DNA from 3 places in the Paenibacillus sp. FSL R5-0810 genome. Region 2 is predicted to be linked to each of the others. Evidence: riboswitches for the same ligand, from Rfam matches in the RefSeq annotation. Region 2 holds a riboswitch; each other region holds the start of a gene.
What was found. A riboswitch is a leader RNA that binds a small molecule or an ion and turns the genes downstream of it on or off. The one in region 2 is predicted to bind cyclic di-GMP.
Positions count from the first base shown of each region.

Region 1: it holds a riboswitch for cyclic di-GMP, as region 2 does, so the genes downstream of both, MKX76_RS08985 (transglutaminase-like domain-containing protein) here and MKX76_RS23835 (helix-turn-helix transcriptional regulator) in region 2, are expected to answer to the same signal.
Region 3: it holds a riboswitch for cyclic di-GMP, as region 2 does, so the genes downstream of both, MKX76_RS02215 (GTP cyclohydrolase II) here and MKX76_RS23835 (helix-turn-helix transcriptional regulator) in region 2, are expected to answer to the same signal.

Region 1 is NZ_JBBOCF010000001.1:1,990,747-1,997,202, forward strand. It holds gene MKX76_RS08980 (collagen binding domain-containing protein) at 1-965, opposite strand, end outside; gene MKX76_RS08985 (transglutaminase-like domain-containing protein) at 1,252-2,052, opposite strand; cyclic di-GMP riboswitch class I at 2,066-2,153, opposite strand; cyclic di-GMP riboswitch class I at 2,216-2,301, opposite strand; gene MKX76_RS08990 (DinB family protein) at 2,452-2,988, opposite strand; gene MKX76_RS08995 (helix-turn-helix transcriptional regulator) at 3,054-3,986, opposite strand; gene MKX76_RS09000 (DUF896 domain-containing protein) at 4,108-4,344, opposite strand; gene MKX76_RS09005 (fumarylacetoacetate hydrolase family protein) at 4,470-5,354, opposite strand; gene MKX76_RS09010 (MlrC C-terminal domain-containing protein) at 5,446-6,456, opposite strand, start outside.
Region 2 is NZ_JBBOCF010000001.1:5,365,842-5,372,297, reverse strand. It holds gene MKX76_RS23850 (MarR family winged helix-turn-helix transcriptional regulator) at 1-128, opposite strand, end outside; gene MKX76_RS23845 (hypothetical protein) at 378-623, shown strand; gene MKX76_RS23840 (aspartyl-phosphate phosphatase Spo0E family protein) at 742-963, opposite strand; gene MKX76_RS23835 (helix-turn-helix transcriptional regulator) at 1,438-2,166, opposite strand; cyclic di-GMP riboswitch class I at 2,323-2,417, opposite strand; cyclic di-GMP riboswitch class I at 2,686-2,780, opposite strand; gene MKX76_RS23830 (FMN-dependent NADH-azoreductase) at 2,979-3,593, opposite strand; gene MKX76_RS23825 (MFS transporter) at 3,650-5,011, opposite strand; gene MKX76_RS23820 (TetR/AcrR family transcriptional regulator) at 5,101-5,691, opposite strand; gene MKX76_RS23815 (LLM class flavin-dependent oxidoreductase) at 5,801-6,456, opposite strand, start outside.
Region 3 is NZ_JBBOCF010000001.1:486,315-492,770, reverse strand. It holds gene MKX76_RS02230 (alpha/beta fold hydrolase) at 1-339, opposite strand, end outside; gene MKX76_RS02225 (GrpB family protein) at 341-886, opposite strand; gene ribD (bifunctional diaminohydroxyphosphoribosylaminopyrimidine deaminase/5-amino-6-(5-phosphoribosylamino)uracil reductase RibD) at 1,212-2,369, opposite strand; gene MKX76_RS02215 (GTP cyclohydrolase II) at 2,387-3,136, opposite strand; cyclic di-GMP riboswitch class I at 3,319-3,412, opposite strand; gene MKX76_RS02210 (SDR family NAD(P)-dependent oxidoreductase) at 3,788-4,543, opposite strand; gene MKX76_RS02205 (VOC family protein) at 4,838-5,341, shown strand; gene MKX76_RS02200 (GNAT family N-acetyltransferase) at 5,511-5,975, opposite strand; gene MKX76_RS02195 (cupin domain-containing protein) at 6,182-6,456, opposite strand, start outside.

The DNA of each region.
Region 1 (6,456 bases), 3.4 Mb from region 2:
AGTACAGCGGTGTTCTCAAAACGGGACTGTTCGCCGACAAGCTTCGTCGAAAAGCGAATTTCGTAGGCTTTGCTGATCGTCTCATCCAAGAATGCAAGCTCCAGTTTGCCGCCACTGCCTGTTTGGACGTTGTACTTGCCAGCATCCAGCTGATCGCCAAGAACGGCTGAGCCGTCACCGTTAACCTGCAGGTTGTATACCTCTACGGAATCCGCGATGAGCTCCAAGCCTTCAGGCATTTCATCGGTGATGACTGCGTGCTTGATTTTATTTAGCGATTTGTTGATCTGAACCGACCAATCGATCCGGTCTTTGCCAATCGCTTTCCCTTGCTTCTCGATCAGCTTTCCGCCTTGCGGCTTCAGGTTCACAATGACGGTCTGAACCCCGCCCTTTATCGGAATAGCAATAATGATTTCGGTGCTACCTTTAAGAACTTCCTTCTTGAATTCTGTACGAATTTCCAGCTTACCGCTGATGTTGGAATGGCTCTCCACGTAATCATTGAAGGTCATCACAACTTTGCCGCTTCGGTCCACCGTAAAACGGCCAACTTCACCTTGACCGGAAACGAGCGGTGAGTCAATATCCGTGAAGATTTCAAACTGCTGCGGCAGCTCGAAGGTAAATATGTCTCCATTTTTATAGTTGTGACCGTTCGGCAGCTCCCATTCATAGCTTAGATTAACGGCTGCACCGATATCCAGGCTGCTGTCCGGGTTATAAACGGCATCTATGACGGTGCCGTCCATGTCGGTTAACACAACTTTGGTTAAAATGCTATCATTATTGATTTCTGATTCGGATGGGCCATAAACATCATCCGTCACTCCATACACTGAATCCTGCACGCTTACCGGTTCTGGAACATTGCTCGATGCATTGACCGTCCAGTCCGATCCTCCAAACAACGTTTGGAGCATAAGCAGCAGAGCCAATACGATTCCACTTACTTTTTTCTTCATGATCTCTCCCTCAGCCTCTCCATTACCCTCAATATATTTGGTTCCGATGTTGCTTTCGCGTGCGCAAATCGAGCCAACCATCTCTCGGATGATATGCCGACAAGAGATTTGTTCGTCCATCACCTCCGCTTACTTTTATTTGGCGCACGATACATTGGTGCCTGTATTTTCCTTCAGAACCAATTGAGCTTCTAGCATTGTAACGCCCGATTCTGAATATTTTCTGAATAAAAACCCAAATAAGCCTTGGACAATGGTCCAAAGCTTAAGGTTTTTGCTATAAAATTTAATAATACTTGGCTGCGAAATAACGCGATGCCTCTTTAATCATTTTGAATCCGGCACCCTTGCTTTTCCATCCCGCATCCACGGTCGTGTCAATCGTTACCCACCGGCCGTTTAAATAAACTTCATTCCAAGCGTGGTAAACATCGACGTAATCTGTTGTCCCCATCACAAGCTTGGTCGGAATGTCCATGCTCCGCAGCATGGATGCGAACAAGGAGGCGTAATCATAACACATGCCTTTTTTCCCTGACAGCGTGCGGTCAATATTGGGAAGATAGTCCGTCAGCTCACTGGAGGCGAGTGCTTTGTCGTACCGGATCGTATCGACGATATATTCGTGGATCAGCTTTACTTTTTCCTCGTCGGTGTCTGCAAACCGGGTTAGCTTCTTTGCAAGCTGAGCCGCCTTGTCGCTTGAACGCCAATCGATATTTTGTACCGAGTTCAAGAACACCCTGCTGCTATTGGTTAGTTGAAGCTTAACTTCCGCTTCTTGAACGATCTTATACTTGGTACCGTTGACCTGCTCCAGTACTGTTATGGTATAACGACCATTTCCCATCTGCAGCGGAAAGGTCTCCTGCTGCTTGTCCGGTAAAAGCGTATATGTATACTTGTTTTGCCCTTTCGCAATCATAAGCTTGGTCTTCGTGTCCGCTTTCACGTCATAGCGAACGACGATGACTCCTTGGTCGAGCTGCTCCAAATCCAGCCAATCTCCAGCTTGCGAAGCTTGTGCAGCCGGAGCTAGCATGAATAACGCAATAAACCCTACAATAGCCAACACCATGTTGCGCATACTGTAAACTCCCTTCGGTAGCCAGGCTGCCATTGACTGCTCATCAAGAAGGCCCTGTGGCTTTGCGTCCTTATCTTTCGACAAGTTTGCCGTTATCGTAATAGAGTTTTCAAAGAATTAATTGAATAAAAATCTCATATAAAAAACAAAAAAAGCATCTTCGTTCGGTAGCTGGCTGCCATTGATTGGGATCAAGAAGGCCCTGTAGCTTTGCGTCCTTGCCTTTCGACAAGTTTGCCGTTTATCGTGAGTAGCTTTATGTGAGTTCATCATACCAAATATCTCTAATTCTATCAAGCAAATTTTGAGATTGATAGACGACGAACGACAACAAAAAACGTCTCCATAGAGACGTTTTTGTATCAATCCCGCTTGATCATCAATCCGTTAGGGAAATCCTTAAAGGGACAGCTCCTTTTTTAACCGATCGAGCTGCAGCAGGTGGTGCCTGTAATGCATCTCCACCAGCAGAAACCACTCTTTGGCGTTTAAGGCTCCGAAGCCGGGATGAGGAATCGTACGGCTGCTGTTTGCTTGATGCAAATCCGCTTCCGTACGCTTCATCCGTTCCACTACTCCCTGAAGACCCTCAACTAACTGCTCTTTGCTCGCGGGCTGCTGCGGCGTGTACTGCGGTGAAGCTGGAATTCGAATCCTTACGGGCGGAAAACTTCCGAGTTCGAATACCGCCCTGCCTCTCTCCGTTTTTTCCCCAGAGGATTCGATGGCTGTTTCGTTTCCGGCCAAACATTGATCAACATTATGCAGGTGCAGATATTGAGCCGATTGAATCAAATGCATATACATTTGCCCAATGGACCAGTCCTCTTCGTCCGGTTTGATATGCAATTGCTCCAGCTCCAGGTGCTCCAGCTCATTCAAATAAATTGCTACTGTTGATTCAAACGCCTGCAAGGCTTCCACTGTATTTCTCATCATGAATATCTCCTCTTCCATCTGGTATACACCCAATATAAAAAAACGCTCCTGACAACAGCGTGTCAGTAGCGTTTTAACATTTTTTCAGCTTCTTCACGAATCCGGTCACGGAAAGAATCAGGTTCCAGCACCTCCACGTCCCCTCCCCAGCTGAGAATATGGGGCAGCAGCTCTTCCGGCTGTCTGACCCGAAAGTGGACCAGAAGACTGTGTTCCCTTTGCTCAGCAGCCTCCATATAGAAGCTCGCGGTCTCGGCGATTTTATCGGCCATTTCCGGATTTACCTGAATCAGCACTTGTACGTTACGGTCGTCAGACGGACGATATTGACTCAGCTTAAATCCTTGGGGAAGGATAAACCTTTCTTCAAGCACCGTAACATCCCTCATCCGCGATAATCGGAAATGACGAATCTCCTGACGCAGATCGCATCGTGCGATCATGATCCATTTCCCTTGAACGAGCACAAGTCCATATGGAGCAACGATCCGCTCATTTAGTCGTTTTCCATCCGAATCCGGAAATTTGTTAAGGTACATCATCCTTAATTTCCGCCGCTCCAATATGGCACGACGAACCTGCCCGAGATCGTCCTCTCCCCGCTCGCCGGGATGAAGAAATCGCATCGTTTCCCGGACATCCGCCGAAGCCTCACGAATGGGTTCAGGAAGTATCGCTTCAATCTTGTGTCGAGCCGACTTCGCAGCCGCTTTATAGTCACCATCCAGCCGCTGTTCTATCATATCCGTACCCATGAGCAATGCCACCGCCTCTTCCGCAGTAAAACCAACCGGCGGCAAAAAGTACCCTTCCATTAGGGAATACCCATGCCCTGGAGACCCAAGTATCGGAACCCCGGCTTCACTGAGCGCTTGCATGTCTCGATATATTGTCCGCACGCTTGTCTCGAAGTGGGCAGCCAAGTCTTCCGCCCGCAGCACCTTGCTCCGCTGCAATTCAAGCATAATCGCGAACTGGCGCTCGGTTTTGTTCATCGTTTCTTCCCTCCGCTATTACATAAAAACCCGAAAAACAGACAAATTGTCTGTCTTCCGGGATCATAAATGGACCACGTCAATCATCCATATTACGGACCATCGCTTTACGCAGTGAGCCTTAGTTCAGCTTTGACCGATTCTGTTGCTGAGTTATTTTCAATTTCTCAGGGGTAACATCGTCACCATTCGGGTCCACAACTTTCAGGGTAGACATCGTAGAGAGAACCTGGCCCCGGATGTCTTTCAAGTATTCCTGACGAAGCTTTTGTTGTTCGGTATATTCTTCTTGTGTCAATCCTTCGGACTTCTGCTTGCGGCTCAGTTCATTGATTCTATGCAATGAAGGAATGGTCATCGTCATCGTTCACCCTTCCATATAATTAAGATGTATTTGTTAGTTTACTTTAAAAGGATTGAACTTTCAATAGAATCAGTCCCCCTGCCTTTGTGCAGACCCCAAAGTGGATTGCAACTGTAATGCTACCGCTCCAGCACCATCCGGTTTGTTAGTGTGCCTAGCTTTTCAATCTCGACGGTTACCATGTCCCCGTCCTTCAGGTAGGATCGTTGTTCGGCAGGACGGCCAAGCATGACCCCTTCTGGTGTTCCTGTCAAAATAAGATCTCCCGGATCCAATGTCATGAACCTCGAAACATAACTGACGATTTCATCACACGAAAAAATCATGTCCGACGTATTGGATTGCTGTCGAACCTCGCCGTTCACTTCGCAGCGGATAGCCAGTCGATTGGGATCGCCCACCTCATCGGCGGTTACCAAATACGGGCCGAGCGGCAGAAATTTGTCGCACGACTTGCCAAGCAGCCACTGAGAGGTTCGCATCTGCAAATCCCGTGCCGAAAGATCATTGGCATTGCAGTAGCCAAAAACATATTCAAGCGCGCTGCTCTTATCCACGCGTTTGGCCGTCGATCCGATAACGATCGCAAGCTCAGCTTCATAATCGACTTGATCGCTTTCGCGGGGGAGCGGGACTGCCTCCCCGTGTCCGGCCAGCGTATTGGTGAATTTATTGAACAAAATCGGATAATCGGGTATATCGGAATTGGTCTCCCGGGCGTGCCGAAGGTAATTCAATCCTACACAGATGATTTTTCCCGGATGGTTCACGCACGGAGCTAACGTAAGCGTTGCCTCATCAAGAAGCTCCGTTTCCGCATCGAGTGATCTCTCCACCAAGTCTTGAAGCGCTGTCCTTGCAGCCGCTCCGCCTTTGAGGAGCTGCTCGATCGTGCTGGGCACATCGGGTTGATGCAGCGATGCCTCGGCGACATCCAGTACCCCTCCGTCCAATTTGACTCCAAGTCTGTATTCTCCTTCTCGAACAAACGTCAGCAATTTCATCGGTCCATGTTCCTTTCTTTTAAAGGATGACTTAACCCATAGTATAACATTCTATCGCATGCATATAATTCGAACTCATTGTTCAATCCTATCATTTCTTAGCTCGAATATTTTGCGGTTCAGAAACAAATTGCAGGCAGCGCACAACCGCTGCTAACTCCTCATCCAGCGGGTAAGCCGGACGAAGGACATGCCGATAGTCAAAATGCTTCAGATTTACGCTGCAGCATCCGGGCGAATCCACATGAATGACGCTCGTCGCCGTTTCCCCGAACGAAGCTTCCCATGCAACGGCCGACTTTACAGCAATGATACGGTAATCTCCCGGCCAAATGCCCACCGATCGCACATGGCCGATATCCCATGGCGGAATACGTTTTTCCGTCAGAATCAGCGTAAGGCTTCCACTCTGAATTAACGCCGTCCGGCCCATCGATGCTAAGTGCCCCCTCATATAAGGACCTGCATGCTGAAAGTCGCCGTCAAACAACAGCCGAACTTTTCCTGTAACCCTAACGGGATCCCCATGCAGCCGGTCATGCCTGCCGCCGACGAAGGATTCGAAGATCCCGCCGATACCGGATCGGAAAGCTGCTTCCACTGCAGCCTTATCCGCGATCACCATAAGTCCCTTCTCTCTCAGTTCAATCAGGCAGCGGAAAAGATGGGTTGCGTCGCCCGGTGCGCCTCCCCCTACGTTGTCGGATCCTTCAGCCAATACGATTAATCCGGGCGGCTGGATCAAGGCTTCCGCGATTGCTTCCGAAGGCGGCATGGCCTTGATCCAAAAGCGCTCCTTCCACTCGACGGCCCGTTGTCCCAACTCGACTGCATACCGTTTTGCAAGCTCTTCGTCTCCGTCAGTCGTTACAACACAGCACATCCCCGTATAGGGCGTGTCTGCATAAGGGAATCCTCCGACAACGGATACGTTAAGTACCCGGGAATCCTGTTCAATCGCATGCGCGCGGTCCAGCAGGTCTCTCATCGGTCCCTGATCCGTCGTCATAGCCTGGGGAACGACCAGCATGCGGGTAAAAGCGCAGGCTCGTGCAGGACGAATCGTCCCCATGATGTATTGCTTCAGCAAGCTGAACGCTTC
Region 2 (6,456 bases):
TCCAGATAATACATGATCGACCACTGGGCATAATACAGCCCAAAAACCTCGAGCCGCCGGTTCAGTTCATTGACGAACGGGCGGTACAGTCTGAAGTACTGCTGAAAAAAATGTCGGTGGGTGCTCATGGGGAAACCTCCATCCAATTGGTTACTCAAGGTAACTATTTGATTATAGAGTAGTGTTCCGAAAATGTCCAGACATAATGTCTGGTATTCTGATCCTTTTACTCGACGATGCATCAGTTCACCTAACAATGCCCATCGACCGTTTTTCAACACAGGTTATTCAGAATATATTCAGATTCATATGATTTAATTGGTATATTCCATCCGTCTTCTAGACAGATATTACAGGATTTGTGTGGTGAGGATGAATTGACGTTATCGGAAATACAACAAGAAGCGCTGGAACAGGCCAAGAAGCATGGGAGACTTGTCCGCTGGAAGAAAGGCGGATACTGGACGTATGAGGGTGTCTTGACGAAGGCAAGCGGTGATTCGCCATCTGTACCCAACTTGGAATGGTATTGCCGAACCAATACGATTTTCGCGCTTGTTAGGCGCGGGTACATTACAATGGATAATTGGAGCAGCTGTTCGCTCGTACAGAAAAATGATTGAATCCAAGCACCTGACTTGAAATGGCTTCCCTTAAAGCTGGAAGCACCATATCTTTAAGCAAATAACCCCAGAAGGTCGAGAATCGACATCCGGGGTTCTATTTTTTATGGAGGACTTATTACTCATGGCTTGGTTTATTTAACTTTGCGCACTTTCTATTGATCTCTTCCTCATGGCTTTTTAATTCCATGTAACGGACAATCAGCTTATCGAACGACTGCGAAAGTGCGACAACATCTTGATGTACGAATTCAAGACTGCCGGCCATTCGCTCAAGTTCCCTCCTGAGATATTCGAGCTCGTCGGATACATGCTTCAGTTCGTTCTCTATAGAAACCATCACATCCACCCACCCCCATCGTAGCAAGTGATTTATGACAGCTGCCAACGTTTTTGCGGCAAACCTTCTCAAACAGAGAGTTGATCGCTCATTCCTAAACGAACAAACCGTTAAAGCATGCTCCTCTTCATGAAATGTTGAAGGCTACCCGATTCAGTTTCTGCAGCGGCGTCAGGTCAGCAGGGTTATCTAAAATAAACAGTTCCCTATTCAATCGTTGTCGCATGGCGGATCAGAGGTTTCCGTCGTATTCGGCCAATTGCAGGGATCGTGGTTGCATATGAGCGTCCACAACAGCCTCTGCAGCTTCGCGTCACCACCCTTTCGATGGGTTTGCGATAGATTGTACGAATTATGAATTAGTTTAAATTTTAACTATCTGTCATCAGTGGCTTGCCTATAATTATAAAATTTTACTTTAATAAATAAAATACCCATAATTGGGTAATTAGTGCTTGTGTATTGCCTATATCTTCATGTAAATTTTCTTAGGAATGCCCCTTTATGATTGACTCTCGTTTTGGCGTATATCTTTTTGATGAAAGTACGGACCGTGCTTTGACTGATTCCATAAATATCCGCAATTTCAGGCACGTTTTTATTTTCCAGCCATTCGTAGGCGATTTCTTTCTCGCGGTTTGTTAATTCATATTGGTCAAAGAGTGAGTAGGTCAGCTCTTTTTGTAGCATGGGATCCTTTTGGGGTAACTTTTCTTCAATATTTTTGGCCAGATGTTCAATGAGGGGCAGTACAAATGTAACCTCGTGAAAGTAATGAAAACAGAGGCTGAGGTAGCCTATAATAACATGATTTATTCGTATTGGCGTGCAAACGCAGGACAGCTCTGCAAACAATTTATTGCTGTGCTCGGCGCCGATTACGACTGAGACCGATTGATTTTCCATGGATAACGCAATGGCATTGATTCCCGCCTTGTTCATAGCAGAAGATGTTCCGATTTTCAAATGATTTCTTTCAAAATAACCTTTTAACAGCTCCGTCCCGCAATAATCGATAACGGTTCCCTCTGGGTCCGCAATCACAAATAAATAAGGTATAGACAGCAAATCGTTCATATTCCTGGTTTCCTCTTGCAACAGATACAGGATTTCTTTTCGCTCGATCAGCCTTTCTTTAATTTCAGAGATGCTGAGGATATTAGGAAAATGATCGTTTACTTTCAGCAATGTTCTTTGGCCCATTATTTTCCCTTCTTCCTTGTTAAGAATAAGTGATTAATAATGAAATCGATCTCCTATTTATCGCCGCTGTGAAGATTCGGTAGCTCTTAGCGAAAAATAAAAAACCTCCATCCATGAAGATTACCATAGCAAAATAGGACGGAGGCTTCCGTCGTATTCGGCAACTGGCTGGCATCACGTATCTTAGCAGATTCGCATTAGCCCCTATAGCTTTGCGTCGCCACTTTTCAGTGGGTTTGCTATTATCGTACGAAACGATTCGATTGGTTTGCTGTCAAAGACGCTGCCGCATGAATATTCCTTGTTATCCGCTGAGAGTCGAACTGCTGTAGTTATACCGCGCTGCGGGAAATCATGTTCCGCATCATTCACCTCCTTTCAGGCAATTGACCGTAACTTTTAAGGAACAGGCAGTTACTGCAGGAGCCTCCCTATAAAAATTTGTGAACAACAAATAGCCTCCGTCAGCTTGTAGACATAGGTAGTAACTAGCAAGAAGTGACGGAGGCTTCCGTCGTATTCGGCAACTGGCTGGCATCGCGGTTCTATGCAGAACCCCATTAGCCCCTATAGCTTTGCGTCGCCACTTTTCAGTGGGTTTGCGATTATCGTACGAACGATTCAATTGTCGAAAGATACAACATATAGTTCTGAATGAATGACCTAATCAAACTATAACTTACATTGTTTTTCATTGAATATAGGCTTCATGACTCAAATTCCCGACAATTTCCTGCTGGATTTTGTAATTTTTTGTCACAAAGTAACTAGCAGAGCGTGTAATATGTCAAAATAACCAGCTTCTCCATGATTTAAAAAAGCTTTGCCGCTTCGGCTGCCCGCCGAAGGCCTTCCTCAATGATTTCCTCGCTTCGATCCCGGAATTGATTATGCCCCTCAATGATAATCGTAGTAATGTCGGTAATCCCGAACACGTTGAGATGATTTTTTACGAAGCTGACCGCCATCTCGGATGGATCGCCCTCCGCATAGATCCCGCCTCTAGCATTCAGCAGTGCTGCTTTTTTGTCACCCAACAGACCGACCAAGCCCTGCTCCGTATATTTGAACGTTTTACGCGGATGATGCATGTAGTCCAGGTAGGCATGCAGCACTGCAGGAACCGTCAGATTCCAGAGCGGGAAGGCAAACACCAATTTGTCGGCGGCAAGAAATTGCTCCAAGTGCCGGTTGACGATGTCCCGAACGGCCTGCTCTTCCTCCGAAAGCTCCATGCCCATGGCTGACTTGAAATTCCCGCTAATCATAATGTCGTCCAGAAGGGGAATGCGTTCCTGATACAGGTCGACCTCAACCACCGCATCATTCGGATGTGCCTCGCGGTAGCTATTGAAAAATGCGTCGTATAATCTGCTTGTGACGGCCCCTTGGCGGTTGTTGGCTTTAATGAATAAAGTGGTTGTCATTAGAATCTCCTCCTATATTTCCTATTTGTAATGAATGGACTCGAAAGCATGCGATATCAGCTTCCCGCCGCTCTTATATGACCGTGCTCCGTTTTCCCGAACCGTAGGGAATAGAACATCAGCATGGCGAGCAGCAGCCCGGCTAGCACCAAATAAATATTGCTGTAAACCTGCCCCTCGGCATAGGCATACAAGGGGTTCCACGATACCTCGGAGCGGATATCGAGCATTGTTCCGTACACACCGGAAGCGATCCCCGCCGAAATAAAATTCAGCATCTGCATCAATCCCATCCCGATGCCGGCTTGCTCTTTCGCTAAGCTAAGGGAGACGGAGTTGGATAGTGCAATCATCCCGAACGTCTGCCCGACATTACCTAGAATCAGGAAGAGAGCAACCGCGACGGCTGAAATGGCGGAGAACGTGGATAAGAGTACAAAGCAAGCGACCAACATAATCATGGCGGTTAGAAACAGATCCGTGTTCCCTTTGGCATCGGCCAGCTTTCCCCCTGTCTTCCCGAGCAGAGCGGAGGCCGCGGCGGCCGGCACCATGACAAATCCGATCCAACCTGGAGGCAGCGCATGAATCTCTGCCAGCAGCAACGGGCTTAGAAAATGCAGCGCAAAGGCCGCGCCGCTGAACAGAAACATGATGACAAGCCTAACCGAATACTCTTGATTCCGGAACAAAACCGGGCTCACGAACGGGACGGATGCACGATGAATCCGGACAATGAACAACGCGGCTACCAGCAGTCCGGCTAGCGGAAGCCACCAGATTCCGTTCGTTATTCCCAGCAGCAGACAAGTGATCGCGACAGCCAGCAGGCCGCCTCCCAGCAGGTCGAATGATCCTGGAAACTGAGGGTCTTCGTCCTTCAGATATTTCCGGTAAAAAGGAAGCGTGATGAGAATCAGCAAAGGGATGCTGAACAGCCAGCGCCAATGAGCAAAGCCGGCCACTAGCGAGGACACCACCGGCCCAAGCGCGCTGCCGATGGACAATCCAATAAAGGCTGTCGCCATGGCTGCTCCTCTTCGCTCCGGCGGGAAGTAGCGAATCGGTATAAGCGTTGCCGCCGCCGGTATCGCCGCCGCGCCGATCGCCTGAAGGCATCTTGCGGCAAGGACCATCCAGAATGCCTGGGAGACGAGGCCGACCAGAGAGCCGGCCGCGAACAGCAGCAGACCGAATGACAGCAAATTTTTGAGCTGGTAGCGTTCCGTCAGCTTCCCGTACAGAACCGTGCCGATCCCGTACAGCAGGGAATACGAGGAAGTTACCCAGCTAACCTGAGCGGTGCTCAAGCTGAATTCCTCCCGCATGTCCGGCAGGACAAAGTTAAACATCAATCCGCTCATAGCGGACAGACACAGCGTGAACATGAGGACACGCATCAGCTTCCGAGTCTCCATTAAAGCTTCACCCTCCTTGTGAGTAGAAAATTTTAAACAGCGAGATTAGCATGTCTGTCAGTACTTACTGACGTATGCTTTGAAAAAAACTAGGGGGTTAACGCCCTAGCAAAAATCCGCACACTCTCCTCAATAAAGTCATCCAGCGTTACGGAAGGAAATATCTCCTTGGAATCCAGCTCGTTCATGAACGCGCCAAAGTTCATCATCATAAACGAGATCGCCCGCAGCTCGGGATCTCCGGCAACCAGCTTCCCCTTCTCCGTCATGATCGTAAAATATTTCGTCAACACGTCCAGAAACTGCTTCGGATGCTTGCTGGTCATCTCTCGAAGTCCCGGGAGATGATCACTCTCCTTGATGCTGATCGTGATCAGCTTGCGGTTCCGGATCATCAAGTCATGGTACGTCCGGCTGATCAGAATCAGATCCGCAGTAAGCTCTCCCGTGAGCTTCTCCGCGAAAAGCTTCGTCATTTCTTGACCGTAATGATAGCGTTCGAACGCCATCTCCAGGAGATTTCGCTTGCTGCCGAACTTTCGGAATAGAGTCTTCTCGCTGAGCCCGGCTGCCGAGGCAATCTCCTGCGTCGTGACGCCGTTGTAGCCCTTCCGGGATATCAGATCGATTGCGGCCTGCAGCAGCTTGTCGTCACTGCTTATATGTTGATCTCTACTCATGAAAGTCCCCCCTTCCTACATGAATGTCAGTACTGACTGTCATTCGATGGACTTATCATATTTTACATTGTCTGATTTGTCAAACGGAATTTTAATTGGATTTGCTTGCTTACTCCGCCGGCTCGCCGGCCGCTTCCCACCGGTCGATCTCGGAACGAACCCGAGGCGCAACCTCCGTACCGAGCAGCTCGATCGCCCTCATGACCTCTTCATGCGGCATCGAGCCGACCGGCACGTGCAGCATAAACCGGGTAATACCCACATGCTTGCGAAGATGGATGATCTTCTGAGCGACCGTCTCCGGATCGCCTACATAGAGGGCTCCCTCGAAGCTGCGTGCAGCATCGAAACGGGCGCGATCATAGTAACCCCAGCCGCGCTCCCGGCCGAGCACGTTCATGGCCGCCTGGGTGGAGGGAAAGAACTTATCCGCGGCAAGCTCCGTATCCTCCGCGATAAATCCATGGGAATGCGAGGCGACCGGAAGCTTCGATACATCATGCCCTGCATGGGCGGCCGCTTCTTTATACAGCTTCACGAGCGGGGCGAACTGCAGCGGGCTCCCGCCAATGATCGCCAGCACGAGCGGCAGGCCGAGCAGGCCGGCCCGGACGACGGATTCGGAGTTGCCGCCGCTGCCGATCCATACGGGCAGGGGGTTCTGCACAGGACGCGGATATACGCCCAGATTATGGATGGCCGGGCGATGCCGGCCCTCCCAGGTCACCCGCTCCGACTCCCGAATTTTTAACAACAGCTCCAGCT
Region 3 (6,456 bases), 4.9 Mb from region 2:
GGAATGTCCGAGAAGCGTCCATTTTGCAATACCTAACTTGACCCTCAGCGCTTCGCAGTCCTTGATTATATCCCCCAAACCGAATCTTTCATCCTCCGATATAGGATCTGATCGCAATACGCCCCGCTGATCCAACGCAACCACCGTCATGTGAGATGATAAGACGCCGGCCTGATGCCAGCAAAAATCAACACAGCTTGCCCCGGGGCCTCCGTGCAAATATAATAATGCCGCATCCTTTGACCCACCAGACAATTCGACATACAGACGGGTTCCGCGTACAGCAATAAGTCCTCTCTCCACACGATCTGGATATCCCCCGTTTTCGGTTGTTGGCATGCTACTCCCCTCCGATATCAAGCTGGCGCACCCACTCCGAATCTTGCCTGGCCCACTCAATGACAGAGCGGATAAAATCATCCTTCCCGTTCGTATAGCTTACCCGGTCATGCTTAAACTGTGCTTCAAGCTCCTTTTTTAAGTTAAAATACTGTTCGCGCGTCGCAGTATCCTTTTTCAAATACTCCCTAAATAAAAGTTGATCAGCCCAGTGCTTCCCTTGATACCGGTAGATATGCAGATGATGCGTCCCTGCCCGCCACAGGCCCCGCCTAAAAAACATACGCTCAGGGAACTCCGGTTTGGGGACATATTCGTAACCGATCTGCTCCAGGCGCCGAATATAGCGCTCATCCACTAGCCCCAGTTCACTAACGCCTGCCATGATATCAATCGTCGGCTTGGCTCCCAATCCTTGAACCGCTGTACTGCCGATATGTTCGATGCGGACCTCAAGACCTGTCATAGCGGACAATATCTTTATTTTTTCTTGCGCAAAAGCATGCCGCCATTCCGGCTCGTAGTCCATGACTACAACCTCTTCCATATTAGTCCTCCTATATTAAAGAGTTGCTTTTTGGTTACCTGTCTACAGGATCGCATTATGATTTACAGTTGCCCTGGATAAAGTCCTTGCTACAAAAATATACCATCTAATACATGCGATCAATATGGCGCTTGATCACCCTTTGGATCCAAAGATAAGGCCGTCTGTTGAAGCTCTCTTTGAGATGCAGAGAAAAAAGTTGATTTTAAAATGACTCTTTGACATCGATGATGGATTCAAATTCACAGATGAGAAAAACGGCAGTATCCGGCTGCCGTTTTCTCTCATTCATAATATAATATTTTCTATATTGGCATATATACTACTAGCTACTCAGGGTAGTAAGTTCTTCATTTAGATAATCTATTACGTAGGTACTCCCTGAGGCGGAACTATCATCATTCGGATAAGCGGTGATGCAAATATCTTCGCCGATTTGTTGAACTGAATGAATCTTTACCCGCAGCGCTTCATCCATTAATTCTAAATCCGAGCCTGCGTACGGCGAGATGGATTTCCGTCCTCCCAACACTTTGGGGGCGATATAAATCATCCATTTGTCAATAAGGTTGGCCCGAAGGAAGGATCCGTTTACTTCGCTGCCTCCTTCTACCAGCAGGTCGGTAACACCTCGCTGATATAACATATCCGATAATGCATGGAGGTCCAGCCCGTAACGGTTCACAGGAACGAACAGAATTTCAATTCCTTTTTGCTGCAGCATGCGCACTCTTTCCGGATCAGCATCCTCCTTCGTGACTACCCATGTCTTTGCTGCTGAACAGTCGGTAACTTTGGCATCCTCAGGCAGTCTCAAATTCGAATCTAAGATGACCCGTATGGGATTCTTCCCGCTTTCTTCTGGCAGTCGGGTCGTAAGGAGGGGATCATCCGCCAAAACCGTATTAATTCCTACTAAAATGGCATCGACTTTGTTTCTTAATTTATGTACCACAAGCTGTGTTTCATCACATGTAACCCATTTAGAATGTCCCGTCGACGTGGCAATTTTCCCGTCAAGCGTCATGGCTACTTGGGAAATAATAAACGGCCGTCGTTTTGACATATTGTGCACGAAACGTTCATTGAGTAATTCGGCTTCCTTCCCCAATACACCCACATCAACTTCTATCCCATGCTCTCTCAATAATTGAATGCCTCTTCCGGCCACCATCGGATTCGGATCCTGCATCGCCACGACAACTCTTGCGACTCCCGAGTTGAGGACGAATTCTATACAAGGAGAGGATTGAGGACTTGGTTCCAGCGTCACATAGAGCGTTGCGTCTTCGGTATATCCTTCAGCCATTTTGAATGCATGCACCTCCGCATGAGGTTCCCCTGCATTTCGATGAACACCTGCACCGACTACTTGTCCATCTTTAACAATTAGTGCGCCAACAACCGGGTTCGGGTTCGTTTTCCCATTGGCCGTACCTGCCAGTTCCAATGCCAGCCTCATAAAATGTTGGTCTGAATTCATACGATTTACACTCCCCGTCATAATAAAGCCGTCTCCACCAAGGAGTTATAGATATGACCTGATTTTTCGATTTTCGTTGCCAAATACCGATTATTGTGCTCGGACACATCTCCCCAAATCGATACATGCTGATCGGTTACAAGTCCTTTTTCCCGCAAAGACTGCAGCTTTCTAGGATTGTTCGTAATCAGGGTGACTGGTTTTTGCCGCAAGCTCTGAAGTACACGTATGGCTTCTTCATAGGAGCGATGGTCATCCTCGAAGCCAAGACCAAGATTGGCCTCTACTGTATCGAACCCTTCCTCTTGCAAAAGATAAGCTAACGATTTAGAGAAAAGACCTATACCGCGACCCTCGTGATTCGCCAAATAAAAGAGAGCCCCGCTGCCGTTTTCCACGATCATGCGCATGGATGTCCGCAGTTGGTAGCCGCAGTCGCATCGTTTACTCCCAAAAATATCTCCCGTATGGCAAATGCTGTGCATCCGTATCAAGGCATGCTCTTCGTTAGCAAAATCACCGTATACCAGCACGGAAGACTGCTGATATGAAGCGAGATCTGCCTGAGATAATGATTCTAGAATATCATTCTTATCCATAAATGAATTGCCTGTATTTAACCAACTGTACCATTTAAATACGACTTCATGATCCTCCAATTGCACAGGGAGCCGAACGGGACCAACAAGGCCGATGTTGGGACATTCCGGCTGTTTAAGAATGGTTAATTTACTGTCTAGCAATTTCCTGACCTGGTCCGAATTCATGAATACAACTCCTTTTTTGTTATGATGGTTACAATCGATGGTTTGTTTTCCTCCCTGAAAACGTTGGCAATTTTGCGTTAGCTATTACTTCTTCAGCCTAAAAAATCCAGCCGCAGAAATGTAATTTTCTAGAAATGGACACAAAAAAACCCCTGTCTGAATAGACGGAGGCTTCCGTCGTATTCGGTAACTGGCTGGCATAGCGGATGCAAGCGATCCACCTTAGCCCCTGTAGCTTTGCGTCGCCACTTTTCAGTGGGTTTGCCATTATCGTACGATGTCATTTCATAAAATTAATCCGCGATTGTTGTCGATCATGGAAAGGCAACACCAAATCAGAAACAATCGAAAGTAATAGCTTTTTGTCGATATGACTACAAATTGAATATAAAATACAACATCATGAATTGCAACCAAAATATAATTCGATCCGAAGGACGATTAAAGATTACCGTTTTCCCGCCCACTTTCTAAACTAGGACTCTGAACCCACACTTCAAATGGTCCGCTTAAGCTTTATTTCAAATGACGGCTTCGTAATGTATTCCATATAAGCGATCGTGCCGGTAAACTCCAACGATTCCGCCAACGGCAACAATATGGGTTGGCATGATCATGGCATTCGCCTCCGCTCGTTATTCTTGCTTATCATCAGCTTTTCGAGGAATAAACCTCATTGTAATTCACGATGGCTCCAGGGGAATGCTCTTCATCTAAAATGCGAAGCAGATGTTCTCCAATCTCGGCAGTAGACAGCAGCTGCCCTGATTCAAAGGCCTGGGAAAATGCACCGGCCAGCTCAAACTGCTTCTCATCCTGTCCTCTGGCCATGCTCTGCATTTCCGTATCCACCATGCCGGGATTGACGGCAATAATCTGAACCGGGTTCTCTCGGCTTGCTTGCTCTGCCCCTACGCACTGCGTGAACATATTCAGCCCGGCTTTTGCGGTACAATATGCGCTCATGGAAGGAGCGGGGTATACCCCCGAACCCGAAGAAATATTCATTATTTTCCGCCGTGCCTTATACCTGTTTGTTTGGTTCAAAAAGCAAGAGGTTAGAATCATCGGCGCAATAAGGGTAATTTGGACATTCTTCGCAATCTCGGCTGCGCCGCATTGTTCAATTTTCCCGAGTGGTTCCAGCATCGAGGCATTATTAATGAGGTAGAGCGTATCGGTATCCGCAAGCTCAATGCTTCTTATGATATTCTCCATCAACTGCTCTAGACCCGAGGGGTCACTCAAGTCATACACATAATGAGTGTAACGCTCATAACGATCCAGTGTGATCGAATGGTTTCTCGCAATTCCGTAGACGGCATGCCCCTGCTGAAGAAGCATCAGTGCAAGCTGTCCTCCGATCCCTCTCGACGTGCCCGTTATAATATAGTGTCTTTGGCTCATCTTTCGCACCTCCATTTTATCTCATCCAACCGCCTTGCATGCTTTTCATCAAACATTTTGCCCTCGCGCTGGATGGAGACCTTCTGATTGGATGAATATTCCACACCATATGGATTTCCAGTTTCAATTGCTATTCTCCTGCCTGTGGCCTTCGTAGATTTCGATGTCGCCCTTAATCTTGGGCACCCTGCGAGATACATTCTTAGCAATTTAGAAGAAACCGCTGTGCTGCGGCTATGGTACGATGGGATCAGTAGAAACCCATTCCCGTAGATTCGAAAGGAGCTGCATCTGATGAATCCCACCATTCAGAGGATATCGCCAAACCTGTGGTTCAACAACGAAGCTGAGGAAGCGGCACGTCATTACGTTTCAATCTTTAACGATTCTAAAATTACAAGAGTTACGCGTCACGGGTCGGAGCAGAACGAACATCACCCGGTAGAAGAAGGCAGCGTCATGACGGTGGAATTCCAGCTGGAGGGCCAGCAATTCGTCGCTTTGAACGGGGGGCCCCAGTTCCATTTTACAGAGGCGATTTCATTTATCGTCCATTGCGAGAGCCAAGAAGAAATCGATTATTATTGGGAGAAGCTTGGGGAAGGCGGAGATGAAAAAGCCCAGGTATGCGGCTGGTTAAAGGACAAATTCGGCGTGTCCTGGCAGGTTGTCCCTGCAAATCTGAGCACGATGATCACCAATCCGGATCGGGCGAAAGCGGAGAGGGTCATGAAGGCGCTGCTGCAGACCAAAACCAAAATTGACCTGCGAGCATTAGAGGAAGCTTATGAAGGGTAAGCGATGAGTAAAGGGTGCCGAGCGGCACCCTTTACTTTTCCAGATCATATTACGGAACGCCTGCAGCTGGCAAACGGCCCATGGCTTGTCATCGATTATAAGTTTCGATTGTGTAGAATCGGTTCCCTTCACTTTGAAAATATTCGCAAACGAGAGCAATCGTTCCGCATCAGCCGCTGTAATCATCTTGTCTCTGTCCTCCCAGCTTAAGGCAATGGGTAATGTTCAAGTGCTGCGGAGATTCTGAGAAACCCAAGCTGATGTAGAAATCCCCGGCCTGCGGCTGATCCGTTCGCAGAACCAGCCAGCTGTAATGATCAGCGGCCGCTTGGATGACTGCTTGCATCAGCATTCTCCCGACCCCCTGTCTCCGAAATTCCGGCAGCACATACATTCTCCGCACCCTGCCGGTGTCCCCGCCCGAATCGGGCGCTTGATTCAGCCCGCAAATGCCGATGATTCGACCTTCGGATCGGCATACGAACAATGCTTCATGATTGCGGTCAAACCGGTTAACACCAGAGATATACTCATCCACGAGCCGGCGGATATGCCTGAAATCTTCCCTGCTGCTTTCGGATACCAGCTCATCTAATTCACCAGGATGGAATCCCTGAACTTGATAGACCTGCATCTGCTTCCCTCCTCTAATCAGCCTTATGTAACCGTCCATGGTTCCGCCCCCTGTTCCATCTTGATCTGCAACGGTGAATCATCCAGAGCACAACAGGTCAATCGCTTGATTTTTGAAAAAACACTCCTCCAATAAACCTGGCGGGCAGCCCACGTTTATTGTAAGGAGTGCTCTTCATTGCTTCCGGTCATAGCCGGATCTTTAGCTCATGAATATTCTTCCGCAGCCATCGCGGCTGCCTTCGTCTCATGCACGGTGCCAAAGGGATGCTCCGGAGGCGCATAGATTACATAGACTTTCAGAGGCTTATTGCCTGTATTTGTTACGTTGTGCCACTTTCCGGCCGGGATCATGATCGCATCATCGTCACGAGCTTTCTTCACAAAGCTCAAGTTGTTCCTCGTATCCCCCATTTGGACAAGCGCTTCGCCCTCTTCGATTCGAATGAATTGGTCCGTCTTTGGATGGACCTCAAGACCAA